Regions from separate parts of the Alkalispirillum mobile genome, predicted to be linked through region 3. Evidence: predicted binding sites of a transcription regulator. Region 3 holds the regulator's gene; each other region holds the start of a gene.
The links. The regulator sigma-54, encoded in region 3, starts transcription at its own class of promoters, with help from an activator protein. The targets are predictions, from matches to a motif close to TGGCANGNTNCNTGCTT.

Region 1 (5,079 bases), on a different contig from region 3:
ACCTGGGCGGCGAGATGAACCCGGCCGGCGACTACATGATCGTCCGCCAGTCCGATGCCCATGCCTGGAACGAGGTCTGGCTCGAAGGGGAAGGCTGGGTGCGGGTCGACCCCACCGTGCTGGCCGCCCCGACGCGCCTGGACGAGGGCCTGGAGGCGTCGGTGAGCGACCCCGACAGCGTGCCCGCGATGGCGCGTTTCGACGCCTCCTGGCTGCGCGGGCTGCAACTGCGCTGGGATGCGGTGAACATGACCTGGCACCGCTGGATGCTCGGCTACGGGCCGGAGATGCAACGCCAGTGGTTGGAGCGGCTCGGGCTGACCAGCTGGCAACAGGCGGTCATGGCACTGGGTGGCGCACTGGTCGCCCTGTCACTGCTGCTGGCCTGGATCACCCTCTACCGCGGGGCGCCCCGTCCGTCCGACCCGGCGGTACGCGCCTGGCAGAAGCTGACCCGGAAACTGGGCCGGAAGGGCCTGCCCCCGCAACCCGCAGAACCGCCCAACCGCTATGCCCAACGAGTGGCCCGGGCACGTCCCGACCTGGCCCCTGGCATCTTGCAACTGGCGCGGCTTTACCAGCAATATCGGTACGAACCGGCGCCTAGGGAGGCGGACCTGCGCGCCCTCCGGGAGGGGGTGCGAAAACTGCGCCCCTGACCGCCTGCCGAAGACAGCCAGGAGCTCCGCGCCCATGCACGACACCCCTTGGCTTATCGCCCATCGCGGCGACATTGAAAGGCACACAGAGAATACCCTGCCCGCCTTTCGCTCCGCCCTGGACAGGGGGGCGGACGGTATCGAGCTGGACGTTCAGTTCACGGCGGATGGCACACCGGTGGTCTTTCACGACCGGGACCTGCGCCGTATCACCGGACAACGCGGGTGCCTGGCGGAGATCGAAGACGCGGAGTTGGCCCGCCGGGGGCTACGCCCCGGCCCGGCACAGGCGGAACAGTTCCACCTCCCCACGCTCAGTGAGGCCTGTAAGCTGTTGGCCGGTACCAACACCCCGGTGTTCGTCGAAATCAAGACCAATGCACTGGCCCACCATCGCATCCCGCACGCGGTGGACCGGGTGCTGCAGGACAGCGTGCTCATCGCCAGCCAACGGGTGATCATCAGTTTTAACGACAGTGCGCTGCAGGTAGCCCGGTCGCATGCCCGCGTAGCGGTGGGCTGGGTCTTGCAGGACTGGGATATCACCTGCCGGGAGCGGGCCGAGGCGCTGAAACCGGACTGGCTCTTCTGTGACGAGCAGTTACTACCGCCTGGCCCGGCACCGTTATGGACCGGCCCATGGGCATGGGCAATTTACGAGATTAATGAAGCGGGACCGGCCGCAGCGCTGGCACGCCGAGGCGTGAAGGCGGTGGAAACGGGAAGGCTGTCGGCCTGGTACCGATGACACCAGGCCGAGGGCCGATGCGCCCGGGGCGCTCACCCGCCCCGGGCCCACTCCGGCCCACGTCGTAGCGGACTGAGGCCCCCTCAGCGCACGCTGCGGCGACGGTCCGCCAGCGGCTGCTCGGTCAACCCCTGGCGCTCCGCAACCCGGCGGACAGCCGGCTCCTGCGCCAACTGCGCCAGCGTGATGCCGTTCAGGAAGTCGTAGATCTGCCGGCTGAGGTCCATCCAAAGATCATGGGTCAGGCAGCGCTCACCCTCCTGGCAGTCACCACGGCCTTTGCACCGCGTGGCGTCGACATTCTCGTCCACCGCAGTGATGATGTCCGCCACCGTGATCTGGTCCGCCGGCTGTGCCAAGCGATAGCCGCCCCCCGGGCCACGAACGCCCGAGACCAAGGAGTGCTTGCGCAGGCGCGCGAACAGCTGCTCCAGGTAGGACAGCGAGATCCCCTGAGACTCGGAGATATCCGCCAGGGTAACCGGCCCCTGCCCCTCGTGCAGCGCCAGGTCCATCATGGCTGTGACCGCGTAGCGGCCCTTGGTCGATAGCTTCATTACAACCTTCCCGTATATCTAGCAAGAAACGCCAAAAACCATTCGTCTTTTATAGGCACTAAACCCAGCCGCGTCAAGGGAAATTAGCGGCGCCTACGGTTTGCGCGTATGCCGCTCAGGCGGTGGGCGAACCAAAGCGATGCCCCTCGCCCAGGCAGAACCGGAGCCAACGGTTGAGGAAGCGATTCGCACGCCAGCGCCATTCCAGCGAGGGCCCCTGCTCCCGGGCCTGGCCACGGCGGCCGCGGCCGACCACTTCCGCCACCCGGGCATCGTAATAGATGCGAATCCGCAGGGCCGGTAGCGTCTCCCCGGCCGGGGCTTCTTCTGCCAGGAACTGATGTGTCAGGTAGTACGTCCGCGTATAAGGGGTGGATTCGAGCAACTCCACGTGCAACGCCGCCCCCTTGGCCAGCGGGCTGACACGGCAGACCCCTTCGCCATCCTCTGGCAGCAACCGCCTCAGAAAGAGGTAATTGGACTCGTAAAGCTCCATCAGACCGCCGAAGCTCGGCCCGGTGGACTGGGTCTCTAGGATGGCTGGTGAACGCATCATAGCTCACGATGCTACCACATGCTGCAACCCGGTACGGCCGCAACGGCGGGCGCCCTGAGCGCAGCACGCCTCCCTGTCAGCGCTACCAGACCGGCGGCAATGGCGTGCCTGCCTCAGGAAAGGCCCAAGGTTAATAAGCGCTGAGCAACCCCATGATTAGCGTCGAGGCACTTTACAATTACCCCCATTCAGCCATGACTAACCACCCCAATACTGCCCACAAGCCCCTCTAAATCCCGCTGTGATCCGCCTATCCACGACCTGGCATAGCGCTTGCTTTCCTTTAATACCACCTCATGCAATTAGGTCTGGAGGAGCGCTATGAAACACAAGCTTACCGCGCCGTTGACTATTGTTGGCATCGCCATTGTCACCTATGGCTTGCCGGCACAGGCAGACATTGTCACGCTGGGCTTCGAGGAGTTTGGGGCCATCGATGGAAATGAAGCTGTCGGGGACTTTTACGCAGGCGGCACCAACGAGGCTGGCATCACCGGCCCGGATTATGGCATCACGTTCTCAGAAAACGCCTTGGCATTGACATCCCAGACAACGAATGAACCCGGGGCTGACGGCAACTTCGAAAACAATCCGGTGGGCGACAACATCCTTTTCTTCCTCGGCGGCGAGGCCGCGACCATGAATGTCGCCGGTGGCTTTGAAACCGGATTCTCCTTCTATTACACATCGTCCGAACAGGCTTTCGTCAATGTCTATGACGAGCCTGACGGACAAGGGAACATACTCCAATCTCTCGACTTATCGCAAAATTGGCAGGACGCCAATTGCACGGACACCGCGAGCACGGACTTCTGCAACTTCAACCCTGTGGGGGTGGAGTTCGATGGGGTTGCCCAATCAGTGGACTTCGGTGGCACCATCAACCAAGTCGGTTATGACGCCATCACGCTTGGTACCGATGTCCCCGGCGACCCCACGGAAGTGCCCGAGCCCGCCACCTTGACGCTCTTCGCAACGGGCCTGTTGGGCCTGATGGGGCTGACCTTCCTGCGACGGCGCCCTGTGAGCTGACCCGGCCACGGGAGTTCCCCCCCACGCCGGCCGGGCCCGGATCCGCGGGGCCGGCTGGCACCCACCAACCGAGCGCCCGTCGGCACCCGCTCCATCCGCCGACCCCCTCGCCCAATTTCGAGGGGGTCGGCCCTGCCGCGCCCCGAAGATCGGCCCTGGGCTGGAAAACCGGGGACACTTCTAATAGAGTCGCCGCTCCAGCTTGGCCTCGTGGATGATCTTGGTCGCGATCTCCTCGATGGACATGGTGGTGGTATTGACGAAGGAGATGCCCTCGCCCTTGAACAGGGCCTCGGCGCGAGCCACCTCGTAGCTGCACTGGCGCAGCGAGGCGTAGTCGCTGTTCGGCAACCGTCCGGAGCGGATTTTCTGCAGCCGGTCCACGTTGATGGTCAGCCCGTAGAGCTTGCGCTTGTGCTCAACGAGCTTGCGCGGCAATTTGCCGCGGGTCAGGTCATCCTGGGTCAGCGGGTAATTGGCCGCGTAAATGCCGTACTGCAGCGCCAAGTAGATACAGGTCGGGGTCTTGCCGCTGCGCGATACGGCGGTCAGGATGACGTCGGCACGGGAGTAGTGATTGGTCACTGCCCCGTCGTCGTGACTGAGCGCATAGTTCATCGCGTCGATCCGGACGTCATACATGTTATTATCCACGACCCCGTGGGAGCGCCCGATGACGTGGCTGGACGGCATATGCAGTTCCTGCTCCAGCGGGGCGATGAAGGTATCGAAAAAGTCGAAGAGCACGGCGTCGGTGGTCTGCATGACGCGGCGCACGTGGGCATCGACGACGGTGGAGAACACGATGGGCCGCAGGCCACTGCGCTGGCCGGCGGCGGCGATCTGTTCCACCACCTGGTTCGCCTTCTCTTCGCTATCCACGAAGGGGATGGTGCGCTGCTCGAAATCGAGCGTGAACTGGGTCAGCAGGCTGTGGCCCAGCGTTTCGGCCGTGATACCGGTGCGGTCGGAGACAAAGTATACGGTACGTCTGGCTTCGGTCATTGACGATGCGGGCTCCGCTGGAATGGGCAGCAAAAAGGTTGCCAAAGCATGCTAGCGGAATTGCCGCCACCCTGCACAGCAACCCGTAGGCAATCGCGAAACATCAAGGGGGACGCAACCTTGCAAGAGTATGTGGTCAACTTCGAGACCCTGGGGATGGGGGATGTGGATCGCGTAGGGGGCAAAAACGCCTCCCTGGGCGAGATGATCAGCCACCTGTCCGCAGCGGGCGTGAGCGTGCCCGGAGGCTTTGCCACCACCGCGAAGGCCTACTGGGACTTCCTGGACGAGAGTGGCCTTCGCGAGCGCATCAACGGGATGCTCGACCAGCTCGACGTCGAGGACGTGGATGCGCTGGCCAAGACCGGCGCCGAAATCCGCCAGCTGGTCATCGACACGCCCTTCCCGGCCGAGCTGGAGCAGGCCATCACCAACGCCTACCAGAAGCTGGAGGATCAAACGACCGGCGAGGCCTCCTTCGCCGTGCGCTCCTCCGCCACGGCCGAGGATCTGCCCGATGCC
Region 2 (5,079 bases), on a different contig from region 3:
GGCGGGTGGCCAGCCCATCCGCTCCCTCCAGGTCCGCGATAGTTCGGGCCAGGCGCAGTATCCGATGGTAGGCACGGGCTGACAGGCCCAGCTGGTCCATGGCCCGCGCCAGTAGTCCGGCATCCGTCCGGGTGAGCCGGCAACAACGCTCCAGAGCCTGCCCCTGTAGTCGCGCGTTCTCGACGCCGGCACGGGCCTGCTGTCGATCTCGCGCCTGCGCCACCCGCTCTCGCACCGTGGCGCTGCTCTCTCCCTCCGACCGACCCTGCAGTTCCGCGGCAGTCAGGCGGGGCACGTCTGCTTGCATATCCAGCCGGTCCATCAACGGCCCGGAAAGCCGGCCGCGATACCGCTCCACCTGCTCGGGGGTGCACCGGCAACGGCCACCGGGATCGCCCAGATGCCCGCAGGGGCAGGGGTTCATGGCCGCGATGAGCTGGAAGCGGGCCGGGTAACTGACCCGGGCCGAGGCGCGGGAGATATGGACCTCACCGGTCTCCAGTGGCTCGCGCAATGCCTCCAGTGCGGTGCGGGGGAACTCCGGCAATTCATCCAGGAACAGAATGCCGCGATGGGCCAGGGAGGCCTCGCCCGGTCCGGGTTTGCGGCCGCCACCGATCAGCGCCGCCTGAGAGGCGCTGTGGTGTGGCTGGCGGAAGGGCCTCCGCGCCCACTGCCCGGGCCGAAAGCCGTGGTGGCTGATGGAGGCCACGGCCGCCGCCTCCAGCGCCTCGGAATGGGTCATCGGCGGCAGGATGCCGGGCAGGCGGGCGGCCAGCATGCTTTTCCCGGTACCCGGGGGCCCGCTGAAAAGCAGGGCGTGCCCCCCGGCTGCGGCAACCTCCAGCGCGCGCCGCGCACCGGCCTGCCCCCGGACGTCTGCCAGATCGGCCACTGCAGCGGCCTCTGCACCGAGCGGGCCCGGCCGCGCCACAGCCAGGCAGGGTTCACCCGAGAGATGGCGGCAGACATCCAGCAGATGGCCGGCGGAGAGTGCTTCCGGATGGACCACACCCACCTCGGCGCCGGAACCTTCCGGCACCACCAGTCCGCGGCCGGCCTCACGGGTCCGCAGGGCGAACGGCAACAACCCCGGCACGGGCCGCAGGGCACCGCCCAGGGCCAGCTCACCGGCGAACTCCCAGCCCTCCAGCCGGGCCTGCAACTGGCCGGAGGCGCTGAGAATACCGAGGGCGATGGGCAGGTCGTAACGGCCGCCGCCCTTGGGCAGGTCGGCGGGGGCAAGGTTGACGGTGATACGGCCAGGGGGAAACTCGAACCCGGCCATGGTGAGCGCGGAACGGACCCGCTCGCGCGCCTCGCGCACGGCGGTTTCCGGCAGCCCGACAATGGCCAGGGAGGGCAGCCCGGGCCCGATGTGTACTTCTACCGTGACCTCCGGGGCGTCCAGCCCCATTGAGGCCCGGGTGTAGACCACGGCCAATGACATCCTTGTCGACCTCCTTAGTCAGCATCCGTGCTGGTGGGGCTTACTCCCCGGTAGCGGGGTTCTCGCTGGCCCCGGCGGGTTTATCGGCCTGGCTGCCGCCCGCTTCCAGGGCCTCCACCCGCTGCGCCAGCTCTTCCAGCTGCGCCCGGGTGCGCGCCAGCACCCGCGCCTGGGCGTCGAATTCCTCCCGGGTCACCAGGTCCAGGCGGGAGAAGCCGGCCTGCAGGCTGGCCCGCACGTTCTGCTCCACCTCCCGCTGAAACTGCTGCACGCCCTCCGGCAGGTTGGCGGTGAACTTTCTGGCCATCTCATCGAGGGTTTTTGGATCCAGCATGGCGATTTCTCCCGGGTGGTATCCCCTGTTTGGTGCGCCGCACCCTTTTGGTGCGCTCCGGCGGGGCGATCCCCCGCGTGGTGCAATGCAGTATGGCGCACAGCCACGGAAACACGCAACAACGGCCTGTTTTTAGGCGGTTTAAACAATCTGGCACGGCCTCTGCAGTGTCTCAGCCCGAACGCCACCGGGCGTTTACACCTACTGCGGGTTTTGGCAAGGACTGTTTAGAGGACCAACCCATGAAACTGGTAACTGCGATCATCAAGCCCTTCAAGCTCGATGACGTGCGCGAGGCCCTCTCGGAGATCGGGGTGCAGGGCATCACGGTCACCGAGGTGAAGGGCTTCGGCCGTCAGAAGGGTCACACCGAGCTCTACCGCGGCGCCGAGTACGTGGTGGATTTCCTTCCGAAGATGAAAATCGAGGTGGCACTGGCCGACGACCTGGTCGACCGCGCCTGTGAGGCCATCGCCAAGGCCGCCAACAGCGGCAAGATCGGCGACGGCAAGATCTTCGTCTTTCCCCTGGAGCAGGCCATGCGTATCCGTACCGGCGAGACCGGTTCGGACGCGCTCTGATGCCTTTCCTTCACCACTGATCCCTGCATCAGACGACTCAAGGATCATCGGGAGCAAGCACAATGGAAGAAATACGCGAACTTTCCTACGCCCTGGATACCTTCTATTTCCTGGTATCCGGCGCGCTGGTCATGTGGATGGCCGCCGGCTTCACCATGCTGGAAGCTGGCCTGGTCCGCTCCAAGAACACCACGGAAATCCTCACCAAGAACATTTCGCTCTACGCCATCGCCTGCATCATGTACATGGTGGTGGGCTACAACATCATGTACGGCGACGGCCTGAGCTCGGTCATCCCCTCGATCAGCTTCATCCTGGGCGCGTCCGATAACAGCGCCTCCGCGGTGGCAGCGGGTGAAGGCTCCTACTACTCCGACGTCTCCGACTTCTTCTTCCAGGTGGTGTTCGTGGCAACCGCCATGTCGATCATCTCGGGCGCGGTGGCCGAGCGGATGAAGCTCTGGTCCTTCCTGCTCTTCGCGGTGGTGCTCACCGGCTTCATCTACCCGATCCAGGGCTACTGGAGCTGGGGCGAGGGCTTCCTCGATGAGCTGGGCTACGCCGACTACGCCGGTTCCGGCATTGTGCACATGTTCGGTGCCTCCGCCGCCCTGGCTGCAGTACTGGTCCTTGGCCCGCGTAAGGGCAAGTACGGCCCCAACGGTGAAGTACGGCCCATCCCCGGTGCCAACATGCCGCTGGCCACCCTGGGTGTCTTTATCCTCTGGCTGGGCTGGTTCGGCTTCAACGGCGGTTCCGAGCTGAAGGTCTCCGACGTGGATTCGGCCAACGCCGTCGCCCTGGTCTTTGCCAACACCAACCTGGCAGCCGCCGGTGGCGTGGTGGCGGCGCTGATCACCGCCCGCCTTATGTTCGGCAAGGCTGACCTGACCATGGCCCTGAACGGCGCCATCGCCGGCCTGGTGTCGATCACGGCAGGCCCGGACGCGCCGAGCATGCTGCTGGCTACCTTCATCGGCGCCGTCGGTGGTGTGCTGGTGGTGCTCTCCATCGTTGGCCTGGACAAGCTGAAGATCGACGACCCGGTGGGTGCGATCTCGGCCCACGGTACCGCCGGTATCTGGGGCCTGCTGGCGGTCCTCCTCTGGATGGAAGATGCCAGCTTCCTCGCCCAGATCGTGGGCATCGTGACCATCTTCGCCTGGACGTTCGGCGTGAGCCTGGTGCTCTGGATGATCCTCAAGGCGGTCATGGGTATCCGTGTGACCGAAGAGGAAGAGCAGCAGGGGCTGGACATCACCGAGTGTGGTATCGAGGCCTACCCGGACTTCGTCCAGCAGAGCAAGACGTAAGCCGGAATAACCTTCTCCTTCAGCGGTGGCTTTTCGGGCGCTTCGGCGCCCGTTTTTTTTGGCTCGCGGGGCGTTACTTTGCCGTTATCTTTGCATTTGCCGACGGCCGGCCCACGCGAGATCATCCCACCATTGCCTCGGGAGCCTACCGGGGGGGCTACCCGGCCCCGGGCAAACGCAAACCCTAGCGTAGCGTTGGGCAGGCCGGATTACCCCCGGTCTGCCTCTTTTTTTGTCTGCGAGACAGGGCGAGCGCCCGCATCGATTCCAGCAAGGCGTTGCTCCAGGCGCACCAGGTCCTCGGCCAACGCTGACCGCCCCTCACCCGGCCCCGCAAACTCGAGCATGTCGCGCAACACCCGGACCTCCAGCCCAAGGGCGCCCTGGCGGGCGGCCAGGGCCCGCGCCTCGGACAGATCCCGCCAGCCGGCCTCCGCCTCGCGCGGCGCTGGACCGGTGAGCAACGTCCGGCCGCGCAATCGCTGGATCATGGGCAGGTAGCAGTCGTCGCCGGTCCGCGCCGCATCCGCCAGCGCCCGGTTGGCGGTGGTCAGCCGCTCACGGTGACCGGACGGGTCCCCTTCCGGCAGGGCATCAATCAGGAAAAGGCGGAACAGGGTGCTGACGCCGCCCATGGATTCGCTGATCACCTGGACCTGTTCGCGCAGCACCTCCAGGGCGGATGACTCGCCCAATCGAGCCTGCGCCCAGGCTCGCACCGCGGTGCCCGCCACCTGCCACAGGGGCAACCTGTGTTCGACCGCCAGCGCCATCGTGTGCTCAGCGCTCTCCAGGGCGGCTCGCGGGGCGTCGTCGAAGAATCCCAACCCTCCCCGGAAGGCCTCCACGAAGGCCTGGGTGGGGCGGTGCTGCAGCGCCGCGGCCTCGGCGCGGGCCGCGTCGATCTCGGCCCAGGCCGCATCGCGCCGGCCACTCATATGCAGCGTCCAGGCCCTGACTGCGCGCACCGTGAGCACGGGGCTCTCGCCGTGGCGGGCGATGAGGGTGGCATGGTCACCCTTCCGGGCGAGGGCCAACGCCCGTTGTTGGTGCGTCAGTGCCTGGCTGTACCGGGCGGTCCAGAAGTGCGCGTTCCCCTGGGCGTACTGGGCCGCGACACGCAGCAGCCGATCGCCGGAACGCTCGGCCAACCGATCCATTTCCAGGGCGAGCCGATGCGCCTCCCCGGTGCCCTCGCGGGACCCGGATCCGTGCCAGAGCCCCCACAGGGCCTGGAAGTAAAGCACCCGGTCCGCACGCTCATCCGCCATCTCGAACGCCCGCTCAAAGGTCCGCACCACCGGCTCGGCGCCGTACCCGGCAAGCCCCAGGCGGGCCACGCCCAGCCCCACCAGGGCGCGGAGGTTTTTCTGCCGGACCCAGGGCAGACGGCCATCCGCC
Region 3 (5,079 bases):
GCTCTGCACCGGTGCGTCCTGCCCGGTGAACGGACGCAACCTGGGCTCCCAGTGCGGGTTGGGCAGGCAGCGGGCGTCGAACACGTAGTCGGCATCGGACGGGATGCCGTGCTTGTAGCCGAAGGACTGGAAGAGCAGCGAGAGCCGGCCGGGTTGGTGCTCCACCCGCTCGCGGATCAGGTCGCGCAGCTGGTGGACGTTGGTGTCGCTGGTGTCCAGTGTCAGGTCGGCGCGGGCACGCAGCGGTGCCAGCAGGGTCTCTTCCCGGGCGATGGCATCGGCGAGCGTGGCATCGTCGCCGCTGAGGGGGTGGCGGCGGCGGGTCTCGCTAAAGCGGGTGATGAGGGTCTCGTGGTTGGCGAACAGGAACAACACCTCGCTGTTCAGCCCCAGACCGCCCAGTTCGTCGAGTATCTCCGGGATGCGGGCCAGGTCCTCCGGCCGGTTGCGGGCGTCGATGCCCACCGCGTAGCGGCCGCTGGCCCCCTGGCAGCTGTCGTTGACGTGGCGGGCGAAAGCGCTGAGCAGACCGACGGGCAGGTTGTCGATGCAATACCAGCCCTGATCCTCGAGCGTGTGCAGCGCCACACTCTTTCCGGACCCGGACAGGCCGCTGATGATGATCAACCTGAGGTTCTGCATGGATGTCGGTGCTCCGCCTTCTGGCGGCCGCCGTGTCGGTGGCCGCTACCCTGCCGTCTCACTACCCTGCCACTCGGCCAGCAGCTGGTGGAGCCGCTCCGGTTCCCCGGTGGCCCGCAACCGCTCGCACAGGCGGCTGTCACTGAACATCTCGGCCAGGTCGGCCAGGATCTGGAGGTGCTCGTCCGTGAAGTGCTCCGGCACCACCAGGGCAAACAGCAGGTCCACCGGTTCGCGGTCAAAGGCGTCGAAGTCGACGCCTTCGCCCAGGCGGATGAGCGCCCCCCGGGCCTGCTCTATGCCCTCCATGCGGGCGTGGGGCAGCGCCACGCCATGGCCCAGGCCAGTGCTGCCCAGGCGCTCACGCGCCACCAGGCGGTCGAAGACCTGGGGGGCGGCCAGGGTGGTGTCGTCCGTGGTCAGCAGGTCGCTGAGCTGTTCCAGCACGCGTTTCTTGCTGCTGACCTCGGCTTCGCAACGGATTCGGTCCGGCGTGATGAGTTCGGCGATTTTCATGATGATGTTCAGCCCAGGGCGGCCGGGGCCGGCAGGACGCCGGCCGCCAGTGGTTTGCTGTGGCTATTCTGCGTCTACGTCCGCGGCCCCTGCACTTGCCTTCTGCGCAGCGCCCTCCCTGCGGTGGTGGTCGGTCACCTTCTCCTTGTGCTTGACCAGTTGCCGGTCGAGCTTGTCCACCATGCCGTCAATGGCGGCGTACATGTCTTCGTTGGTGGTCTCGGCGTGCAGCCGGTTGCCGCTGATCAGCAGGTTGGCTTCCGCCTTCTGGCGAAGCTTTTCCACGGAGAGGATGACGTGGCTGTCCACCAGGTTGTCAAAGTGGCGCTCCAGGCGCTTGAACTTGTCGTGGACATAGTCCTTGAGAGCGTCCGTGACTTCCACATGGTGGCCGGTTATCTGTATTTGCATGCCGCCTCCTTCAACGTTGCGGTTCAGGCCAGTCGCTTGCGCTCGGATGACGAGGCGATGGCCATGGCCTCACGATACTTGGCTACGGTCCGTCTTGCCACGTTTATGCCTTCTTCCTGAAGGATATTTGCAATGCGACTGTCACTGAGTGGCTTGGCCGGGTTCTCGTCGGCGACCAGTCGCCGGATACGGGCGCGGATGGCGGTGGCCGAGCACTCGCCGCCATCCACGGTCTGCACGTGGCTGGAGAAGAAGTACTTGAACTCCAGCGTGCCCCGCGGGGTGTGCATGTACTTGCGGGTGGTGATCCGGGAAATGGTGGATTCGTGCATGTCCACCGCCTCGGCCACCTCGCGCAGGACCAGCGGCTGCATGGCCTCCTCGCCGTGGTCGAAGTAGCCCTGCTGGCGCTCGACGATGCAACGGGCCACTTTCAGCAGAGTGTCGTTGCGGCTGCGAAGGCTCTTGATGAACCAGCGCGCCTCCTGCAGGTGGTTGCGCAGGGTGGTGTTGTCGCTGCTGTTGTCGGCGCGCTTGATCAGGCTGGCGTAGTAGCTGTTGACCCGCAGCCGCGGGGCCGTGTCGGGGTTGAGCTCCACCTGCCAGCGGCCGTGAATGCGGCGCACCACCACGTCCGGGACCACGTACTGGGTCTCGTCGTCGCTGATCTGGGAGCCGGGCCGCGGGTCCAGGGTCTGGACCAGGGCCAGCACCTCGCGCAGTTGCTCCTGGTTGAGCTTCATGCGCCGGCACAGCTGGGCGTACTGGCGCTGCACCAGCATGTCCAGGTACTGGTCCACCAGCGTGCGGGCCTCGGTGAGCAGCGGGGTGTCGGGCGGCAGCTGCTCAAGCTGGATGAGCAGCGCTTCACGCGGGTCGCGTGCCGCCACGCCTACCGGGTCGAAGTGCTGGATGCGGCGCAGGACCGCCTCGACCTCCTCGGGCTCCACCTCCCACTCGGCGGGCAGGGCGGAGATCAGTTCTTCGATGTCGGCACCCAGATACCCGTCGTCGCGCACCGAGTCGATGATGACCTGGGCGATGACGGCGTCCTGCTCGGTAAAGGGGGTGAGCTCAGCCTGCCAGGTGAGGTGCTCGTGGAGGCTTTCACCGCCACCGGAGCGGTTGGCCCAGGGGTCGCGGTCCTCATCCTCGCTGTCGGGCTGGCTCCAGGGGGTGCTGCCGTCGTAGATCTCGTCCCAGCTGGAGTCGAGCGGAAGGTCGTCAGGGATGTCGTCCTGCTGGCTGGCGGCGGGCTCCTCGGCGGCGGGGGCTTCGGCATCGCTCTGCTCTTCGCCGCTCGTGTCCTCGCCCGGCTCGTCGGCGGTGTTCTGGTCAGCTTCGTCCGCCTCCGACCGCTGCTCGTCCTCCAATTGCTCGTCCTCGGCCATTTCCAGCATGACGTTGGACTCTAGCTGCTGCTGGATCTCCATTTGCAGATCCAGGGTGGAGAGCTGCAACAGGCGGATGGCCTGCTGCAGCTGGGGTGTCATGGTGAGTTGCTGGCCGAGCTTGAGTTGCAGCGACTGCTTCATGACCGATCCCAACGGGCCCGGGGGCCGTTCTGATTGATCGTGATGTGGGTGAGCTTTGTTTTCATGTATGTCGTGGCACGCACCGCTTTGATAATCCCATGCTAGCCCATTGCCGGGCCGGGTATCTGCCTGTACTCCCAGTTTACCGCGGAAAGGGGGTCAAAGCCGAAAATGCTCCCCCAGGTAGACCTCGCGGACGGCCTGGTTGGCCAGAACCTCGTCGGCACTGCCGCGGGCAATGACCCGGCCCTGGCTGAGGATGTAGGCCCGCTCCACGATACCCAGGGTTTCCCGCACGTTGTGGTCGGTGATCAGCACGCCGATCCCGCGCTCGGTGAGCTGGCGGATGATGTGCTGGATATCCACCACAGAGATGGGGTCAACGCCGGCGAAGGGCTCGTCCAGCAGGATGAACTGCGGGTCGGCGGCCAGCGCCCGGGCGATCTCCACCCGCCGCCGCTCCCCGCCCGAGAGGCTGATGCCATTCTGGTTGGCCAGATGCGGCACGTGGAACTCGTCCAGCAGGGCCTGGAGTCGCTCCTCGCGGCCCTTGCGACTCAGCTCGGGGCGTGTCTCCAGGATGGACATGATGTTCTGGGCCACGGTCATCTTGCGGAACACCGAGGCCTCCTGCGGCAGGTAGCCGACGCCCTTGCGGGCCCGGGCATGCATGGGCAGGGCGGTGATGTCCTCGCCGTTGAGCAGGATCTGGCCACCGTCGGCGCGCACCAGCCCCACCACCATGTAGAAGCAGGTGGTCTTGCCCGCGCCGTTGGGGCCGAGCAGGCCGACGATCTCGCCGGCGTTCACCGTCAGCGAGGCCTCCTCCACCACGGTGCGGCGGCGGTAGCGCTTGACCAGGGACCGGGCTTCCAGACGACTCATGGGTCGTCGGTCTCCTCGGCCGGGAAGAAGATGGTGCGCGTGCGCCGGTCCTCGCGGCCCTCCGCCTGTGCCTCCTGGGTCTCCAGGTTGACCCGGATCTCCTCGCCGGACATGCGGTTTTCCCGTTGCCACAGCTCTGCGCCCTGCAGCAGGTAAATCCGCTGCGGGCCGCGGCTGTAGTACTCCATCCGCGGGGCCTCGGCGTGCACTTTGTCGGTCTGGTCCTCCGGCAGTTGCTCGTAGGTGGCGGGGCTGCCGTCCACCTCGATCCGGTCGAGTACCCGGCGGTCATCGGCCTCGCGGGTGTGGACCACCATGCGGTCGCCGGTGATCACCATGCTGCCCTGGGTGAGGACCACGTCCCCGGTATAGGTGCTGATGCCGCGTACGTTGTCGATTTCGGCGCGATTCGATTCCAGGTCTATGGGCTGCTCGCGGTCAGGGGTGCGGGCCTGCGCCCCGGTGATGAGCACCAGGCAGGTCAGGGCGGTGACCAGGGCGGCCGCGGCGTTACGGCAGTTCATGATGACCCTTTACCTCGGATTTCAATTCGATCTGCTGACGTTTGAGCCAGGCTTTGGCCCCCACGCCCTCGGTGTGGGAGGCGTCCTGGCGCAGTATGGCGTGTTCCTCTGTCTCCGCCACGTCCTCCTCGGGGTAGAGCCAAAGCTCAGAGGTGTCCAGTTGCAGTGGACGGTTGACTGGGCTCTCCGGGCGCCAGAAGTGGACGTCCTCGTGCAGTAGCACGCGTTCGGCCTCGTCCCAGGCGCTGCCCCGTGGCGCGGTACCGTACCAGTTGGCCCCGGTGGCGGCGAACATCTCCACCTCGGGGCGGGTGAACTCCCAGACCTCGCGCTCGGGGTAGTGGTAGAGATCGTCCGCGGTCAGCCGGTAGCGCCAGGCGCCACTCTCGTCGGCGGCGTGGATAGTGAACCCCTCCATGAAGTAATCGGCCCGTTCCCGCTCCGGGATGACCGGTTCGGGGCGGGGTGGCGCCCGGTCCGGGCGGTCCGCGATCAGCCAGGCAACGCCGATCAGCAGACCGATAACGATGACCGTGAACAGTCGGGGCGGTTTAATCCGCGTCTTC
Region 4 (5,079 bases), on a different contig from region 3:
ACCCGCAGCCGGCTGCTGCTCAACCTGAATGCTACCGGCGCCCAGGAGCTCAACGCGCTGATGGCCGACCTGCGCGACCATCTGGAGGCGGAGCCGGCGGCGGACCTGGAGTGGGATATCGCCGGCATGGGCCGGCTGTTCGCCGACCAGGAGCGGCTACTGATCCAGGGGCAGTTACACAGCCTGCTGGTGGTGGTGGGGCTGTTGTCGGTATTGATGCTGCTGATGTGGCGTTCCGTGCCCGTGGCAGCGGCCAGCATGGTGCCCAACCTGACGCCCATCGTGCTGATCTTCTCGCTGATGGGGCTGCTCGGGATCTGGCTGGACATGGCCACGGCCATGATTGCCAGCGTGGCGGTGGGGATCGCCGTGGACGACACCATTCACATCCTGCACGCTTACCTGCGCCGCCGGCGTGCCGGGAGCCCAGTGGCCTGGGCGGTGGCCCGCAGCTTCAGGCAGAGCGGTCGGGCAGTTACCGCGACCACCATCGTGCTGATCGCACAGTTCCTGCTGGTGAGCCTGTCGGACTTCCAGCCCACCCAGAGCTTTGGCCTGCTCACCGCCTTTGGGCTGGCGGCGGCACTGCTGTACGACCTGTTGGTGCTGCCCGCCATGTTGGTGCTGTTCAGTCGAATGACAGCCGGAAGGGTGGGGTGACGGCGTTCTGTTCTAGGTGACCGCAGGAAGTGAGGCCGCCGACAAAAAAGAGGGCCCCATTGTGGGGCCCTCGTCTCTAGGTCTTACTTTATTGTTGTAGTTCAGTCGGTTCAGGCTGCCGTCGGCTCCACCGCGCGGCTGCGACGACCCACCAGGGTGATCAGGCCGGCCAGCAGGAGCAGGCCAGAGCCCATCAGCGCCAGGGAGCCCGGCTCGGGTACGCGGTTGAACCCGATCTGCCCGGTACCGCCTGTCGTGGTGACGAACAGGGCGTCCTCGACGTCATCATCAATAACAGGGTCGCGGGCATTCGCGTTGGCGTCGGCGACCAAGGAGAACTTGAACGGCGCGTCTTCATCAAGGAAGTCAGCGAAATCAAGGTCACCGATCTTCCAAAAGCCCGCGAGTGCGTTCGTGACTTCGAAGTCGAAGCGATAAGAACCGCGGATGAAGTCACCGGCCACGCCCTCATCATCCTCGAAGGTCAGGTCGGCGGAGCCGCCGGTCAGAGTCAACTCAAGCACCTGCACCAAGTTTCCCCTGTCGCCATCCGTGACTGAAGCCTGGTTGGCTTGCATGTTGGTGTTGCTCCAGTCGATTACGTCATCGCCGTAATACCAACTGAAGATGGCGCCCGGGTCGTACTGCGACGTTGTGGTGAGCGTCCCGGGGGCACCCGAGGTAAAGCTGCCGAGCGAGCCGGTCAGGTCATTCCAGACGAAACCCAGTCTGTCCCGGACGTTGGCGTCAAATACGGGAGCTGATCCGCCGGGTTCAAAGATGTCTCTTACCTGGCCCGCGCCGGAATCCGAGAAGGTATCTCCCTCCACGGGAGCCGGTCCATCCCCGAATTGAGTGGTCTCCGCCAGAAAACGGAATTCCAGTTGGTTGAAGATCTCTGTCGTGAAGGCGTTTCCGTCTCGCGTGTGCTCAATGTTCACGTCTTCGTAGAGGCTGGCCACGGCGGGATTCCCTGCCAAACCCAGTCCCGCGGTAAGCCCGGCTGCTGCCATGAGGCGGGTATACCTTTTCATGATGTCGTCTCCTGTGACCTGGTACTTGATCGAGTGATCGGGTGGTGGTCTTTCCGGATCGGTGCACCCGACCCTGTCTCAGGAGAAGCAAATCAGGTGCCAGGTTTTTTTTGGCAACGTAACTTGTTGTTATGGAGGGATTAAAAGTTTCTTCGGGGTGGCGTTTCGGTCATTGTACGCCCGGGATCAGGCGGGGGTGTAAAGCGGCTGGACAGTTTGGTGAAGGGGCGCACCCGGACCGGCGACAGGGGTATTTCAGGCATCGCCGGCCCGGGGCGTGAGTGTCAGCCATCCAGCGTCTGCAGCAGCTCCTCGGCCCGTTGTCGGTCGGGGAAGTCGCTCTCGTCGGCCAGAAGCCGGTCCAGGACCGCCCTGGCCCGCTCGGTATCCCCGGCCGCCTCCAGGCTGCGCGCCAGGTTGAACTGGATACCCGGCTGGCCCGGTGCGATTTCGTGCGCCTTTTCGAGAACCTCCCGCGCCTCGTCGGGACGCGAGTTGTAAAGCAACACGACACCGAGCGTATCCAGGATCTCCGGCGCTTCGGGCGCCAGTTCCGCCGCCTGCTCGGCAAGGCCCAGCGCCTCCTCCGGCCGGGATTCCCGGAGCAGCCAGGCGAGGTTGTTCAGGGCCAGGTAGTCCTCCGGGTACTGCTCTATCTGCTCACGGTACAGCGTCTCGGCCTCGTCCGTCTGGTTGCCTTCCATCAGGCGGGCCGCCAGCAGGTGACGGGCGACCCCGTCACCGGGGTGGCGCTCCAGCCAATCCTGCAGGGTCTGCTTGGCGGCATCGGGCTGATCAGCCTGTAACTGGGCCCGGTAACGGGCAAGCGTCCAGCTCCGCCGGGTTTCGCTCGCCAGCGCCTCGCCATATGCCGCGGCAGCTTCCTCGTACCGTCCGGCCTCGTTGTGGAACCAGCCTCGCTGTGCCTTGACCACGGGGCGATCCTGGTGATCCCCGGTCTCCAGTGGTTCGAAAGCCGCTCGTGCCGCCTCGATCTCGCCGTCCGCTGCCAGCAGTCGGACTAGGGCAATCCGGGCGCTCAGGTCATCCGGCTCGAGCTCCACCGCCCGCTCCAGTGCGGTACGCGCGCCGTCATTATCCCCCAGGGCGGTGAGATTTCGGGCCTGACGGTAGTAGGCCTCGGCATTGTCTTCGTCCACCGCCGTCAAGTCATGGAACAGGCTTGCCGCCGACTCGTGGTCGCCCTGCTGCTCGCGGATGTCGCCCAGCGCGAAGAGCATGAGGGGGTGTTCCGGATGATGTTCCAGGCCCCGTTCCAGCGTCGTCGCGGCTTCTCCCGGTGCCCCCCCGTCTAGCTGCAGGCGGGCCAGCAACAGGTAGGGCTGGGCCTCCTGCGGATGGTGTTCAATGGTCTTTTCCAGCCAGCGCGTGCTGGCCCCGGTGTCCCCGTCCTGGTGCGCGAGCTCCGCCAGTCTCATGGCCGAGGGGGCATGCCCCGGGTTGTGCTCCTGGATCGCCTCCAGCGCGGCGATGCCTGCTTCACGGTTTTCCTGGACGAGCTCCATCATCGCCAAGTTCATACCCAGCGACGGGTCGCCGGGCAGTTTGGCCATCCCCTCCTGGTAGACCAGGCGGGCCTCGTCGATCTCGTTCATGCCGAGCAGCGCGGCGGCCATGAAGTTGTAGCCGTTGGGGCTGTCCGGTTGTTTCTCGCGGATGCGTTCCCCGGCGGCCAGTGCCTCTTCGTAGCGCCCGGCGTTCAGGTGACCCACCGCCACGACGATATCGGCCCGGACGATCTCCGGGGTGGTGTCCGCGACCTGCTGGAGCATGGCGAGGCCCTGATCGGCATCCCCGCTCTGCAGGAGTGCAACACCCAGCATTTCCTGAAGCTCCACGGAGTCCGGTTGTGCCACCAGCGCCTGGCGGAGGGTGCGGATGCTCTGCTCGGCGTCTCCGGCCTCCATGTGCAGCACGGCGAGTTGTTCCCCCAGGCCGGTGATCAGTTCGGGCTGCCGTTCCAGGGCCTCGGCCAGCACCTCGCGGGCCGCTTCCGGCCGACCCTGTTCCACCCGCAGGCGCGCCTTGAGCCGGTAGCTCATGGCCGTTCCGTTGCCGGTAGCGTGGTAGCGCTCCAGCAGGTGCTCGGCCTGGGAGAGGTTGCCGGCGCTCAGCTGCACCGAGGCCAGGTGCTGCATGGCGGGCCGGTAATTGCGGTGGGCCGAGAGGGCTTCCTGGAAGTGGGGGCGGGAGGCAGAGCGGTCCCCGCGTTCGTAGTGGATCAGCCCGGTCAGGTAATGCCCCGCAGGGTGGCCGGGCGCACCTTCCCGCAGGAAGTCGGCGTCCTCCCGGGCCTTGTCTAGATCACCCTGCTCCACGAGCACCAGCGCGCGCTTGAAGCGGTTGGATATGACCTGCGGGCGCAATTCCACCGCCTTGCCGTACGCCGCCAGGGCACCGTCGGTGTCCCCACGCCATTGCGAGAGATCCCCCTTGGTGCCCCATGCGGCAGCCAGGGAGTCATCGGCTGAGAGCGCGGCTTCAACGGCCTGCCAGGCGGCATCGGTTTCACCGGCCGACAGCGCCTGGAAAGCCTCTGCCAGGTGCACTTCGGCCAGGTCGGGGTCCAGTGCCCGGGCGCTGTCCAGCGCCTCGGTGCCCGCCTCGCTGTCGCCGCGTTGGAAATGCCCCAGTGCCTGGTAAGCGAGTAACTGTGCCCGCTCGGAGTCATCCAGCCCCTCCGGCAGTGACAAATCGGCGATATCGCCCCAGCGGTCTACCCGGAACAGGGCGCGCGCCAAGTGCGGCGTGTAGCGCTTGGTATCGGCGCCCGCCTCCAGACCCCGCTGCAGGTGATTGATGCCGTCGTCCAGGCGGCCCTGCCGCTTGTGGGCCAGGCCAAGCAGGGCACGGGTTTCGGCATCGGCGTTCTGCTGCAGGGCGTTACGGTATTCGATGACCGCCGAGTCATACCTGCCTTCGTCCATGTGCTTGGCGGCCCGCTCCAGGTGGTCTGCTTCAGAACTGCCCCCGACGCCGTCACAGGCGCCCAGGGCGAGTGCAGCCGAGGCAAGGGCAGCGACCAGGGCGCCGCGCCGGAAGGGGTTTCTCTGGGTGTGCTTGATGATCGGTGCGGTCATGCCGCTTACCTCAGTCCGTACTTGTCGAGAAGGCTGTACAGGGTGGGGCGGGTAACCCCAAGCATGTCAGCGGCCTGGGCGATGTTGCCGTTGGTCCGGCCCATCGCCTTGATGATGGTTTCCTGTTCCGCCGCATCCCGCGCCTCGCGCAGGCGGATTAGCTGCTCCGGGTCCTCCCGGGGCTCAAGCCCCAGGTCATCCGCGGTGATGCGCTGGCCGTCGGCCATGATCACGGCCCGGCGGATGACGTTTTCCATCTCGCGGACGTTGCCTGGCCAGTCGTA

Region 1: a site for sigma-54 is predicted at 2,783-2,799, ahead of DFR31_RS03260 (PEP-CTERM sorting domain-containing protein). Genes of this name have one in related genera too.
Region 2: a site for sigma-54 is predicted at 1,936-1,952, ahead of glnK (P-II family nitrogen regulator). Genes of this name have one in related genera too.
Region 4: a site for sigma-54 is predicted at 1,780-1,796, ahead of DFR31_RS07675 (PEP-CTERM sorting domain-containing protein). Genes of this name have one in related genera too.

The regions. Positions count from the first base shown of each region.
Region 1 covers NZ_RCDA01000001.1:692,022-697,100, forward strand. Annotated here, with positions in the region: gene DFR31_RS03240 (transglutaminase TgpA family protein) at 1-659, shown strand, start outside; gene DFR31_RS03245 (glycerophosphodiester phosphodiesterase family protein) at 694-1,407, shown strand; gene iscR (Fe-S cluster assembly transcriptional regulator IscR) at 1,491-1,964, opposite strand; gene DFR31_RS03255 (DUF1249 domain-containing protein) at 2,080-2,520, opposite strand; gene DFR31_RS03260 (PEP-CTERM sorting domain-containing protein) at 2,842-3,552, shown strand; gene ppsR (posphoenolpyruvate synthetase regulatory kinase/phosphorylase PpsR) at 3,733-4,557, opposite strand; gene ppsA (phosphoenolpyruvate synthase) at 4,678-5,079, shown strand, end outside.
Region 2 covers NZ_RCDA01000001.1:1,703,549-1,708,627, forward strand. Annotated here, with positions in the region: gene DFR31_RS08070 (YifB family Mg chelatase-like AAA ATPase) at 1-1,450, opposite strand, end outside; gene ubiK (ubiquinone biosynthesis accessory factor UbiK) at 1,491-1,784, opposite strand; gene glnK (P-II family nitrogen regulator) at 2,027-2,365, shown strand; gene DFR31_RS08085 (ammonium transporter) at 2,428-3,678, shown strand; gene DFR31_RS08090 (ATP-binding protein) at 3,888-5,079, opposite strand, start outside.
Region 3 covers NZ_RCDA01000008.1:840-5,918, reverse strand. Annotated here, with positions in the region: gene rapZ (RNase adapter RapZ) at 1-642, opposite strand, end outside; gene ptsN (PTS IIA-like nitrogen regulatory protein PtsN) at 688-1,158, opposite strand; gene hpf (ribosome hibernation-promoting factor, HPF/YfiA family) at 1,222-1,569, opposite strand; gene DFR31_RS13490 (RNA polymerase factor sigma-54) at 1,593-3,104, opposite strand; gene lptB (LPS export ABC transporter ATP-binding protein) at 3,264-3,989, opposite strand; gene lptA (lipopolysaccharide transport periplasmic protein LptA) at 3,986-4,513, opposite strand; gene lptC (LPS export ABC transporter periplasmic protein LptC) at 4,500-5,079, opposite strand, start outside; gene DFR31_RS13470 (KdsC family phosphatase) at 5,065-5,079, opposite strand, start outside.
Region 4 covers NZ_RCDA01000001.1:1,605,334-1,610,412, reverse strand. Annotated here, with positions in the region: gene DFR31_RS07680 (efflux RND transporter permease subunit) at 1-660, shown strand, start outside; gene DFR31_RS07675 (PEP-CTERM sorting domain-containing protein) at 771-1,694, opposite strand; gene prsT (XrtA/PEP-CTERM system TPR-repeat protein PrsT) at 1,979-4,795, opposite strand; gene prsR (PEP-CTERM-box response regulator transcription factor) at 4,801-5,079, opposite strand, start outside.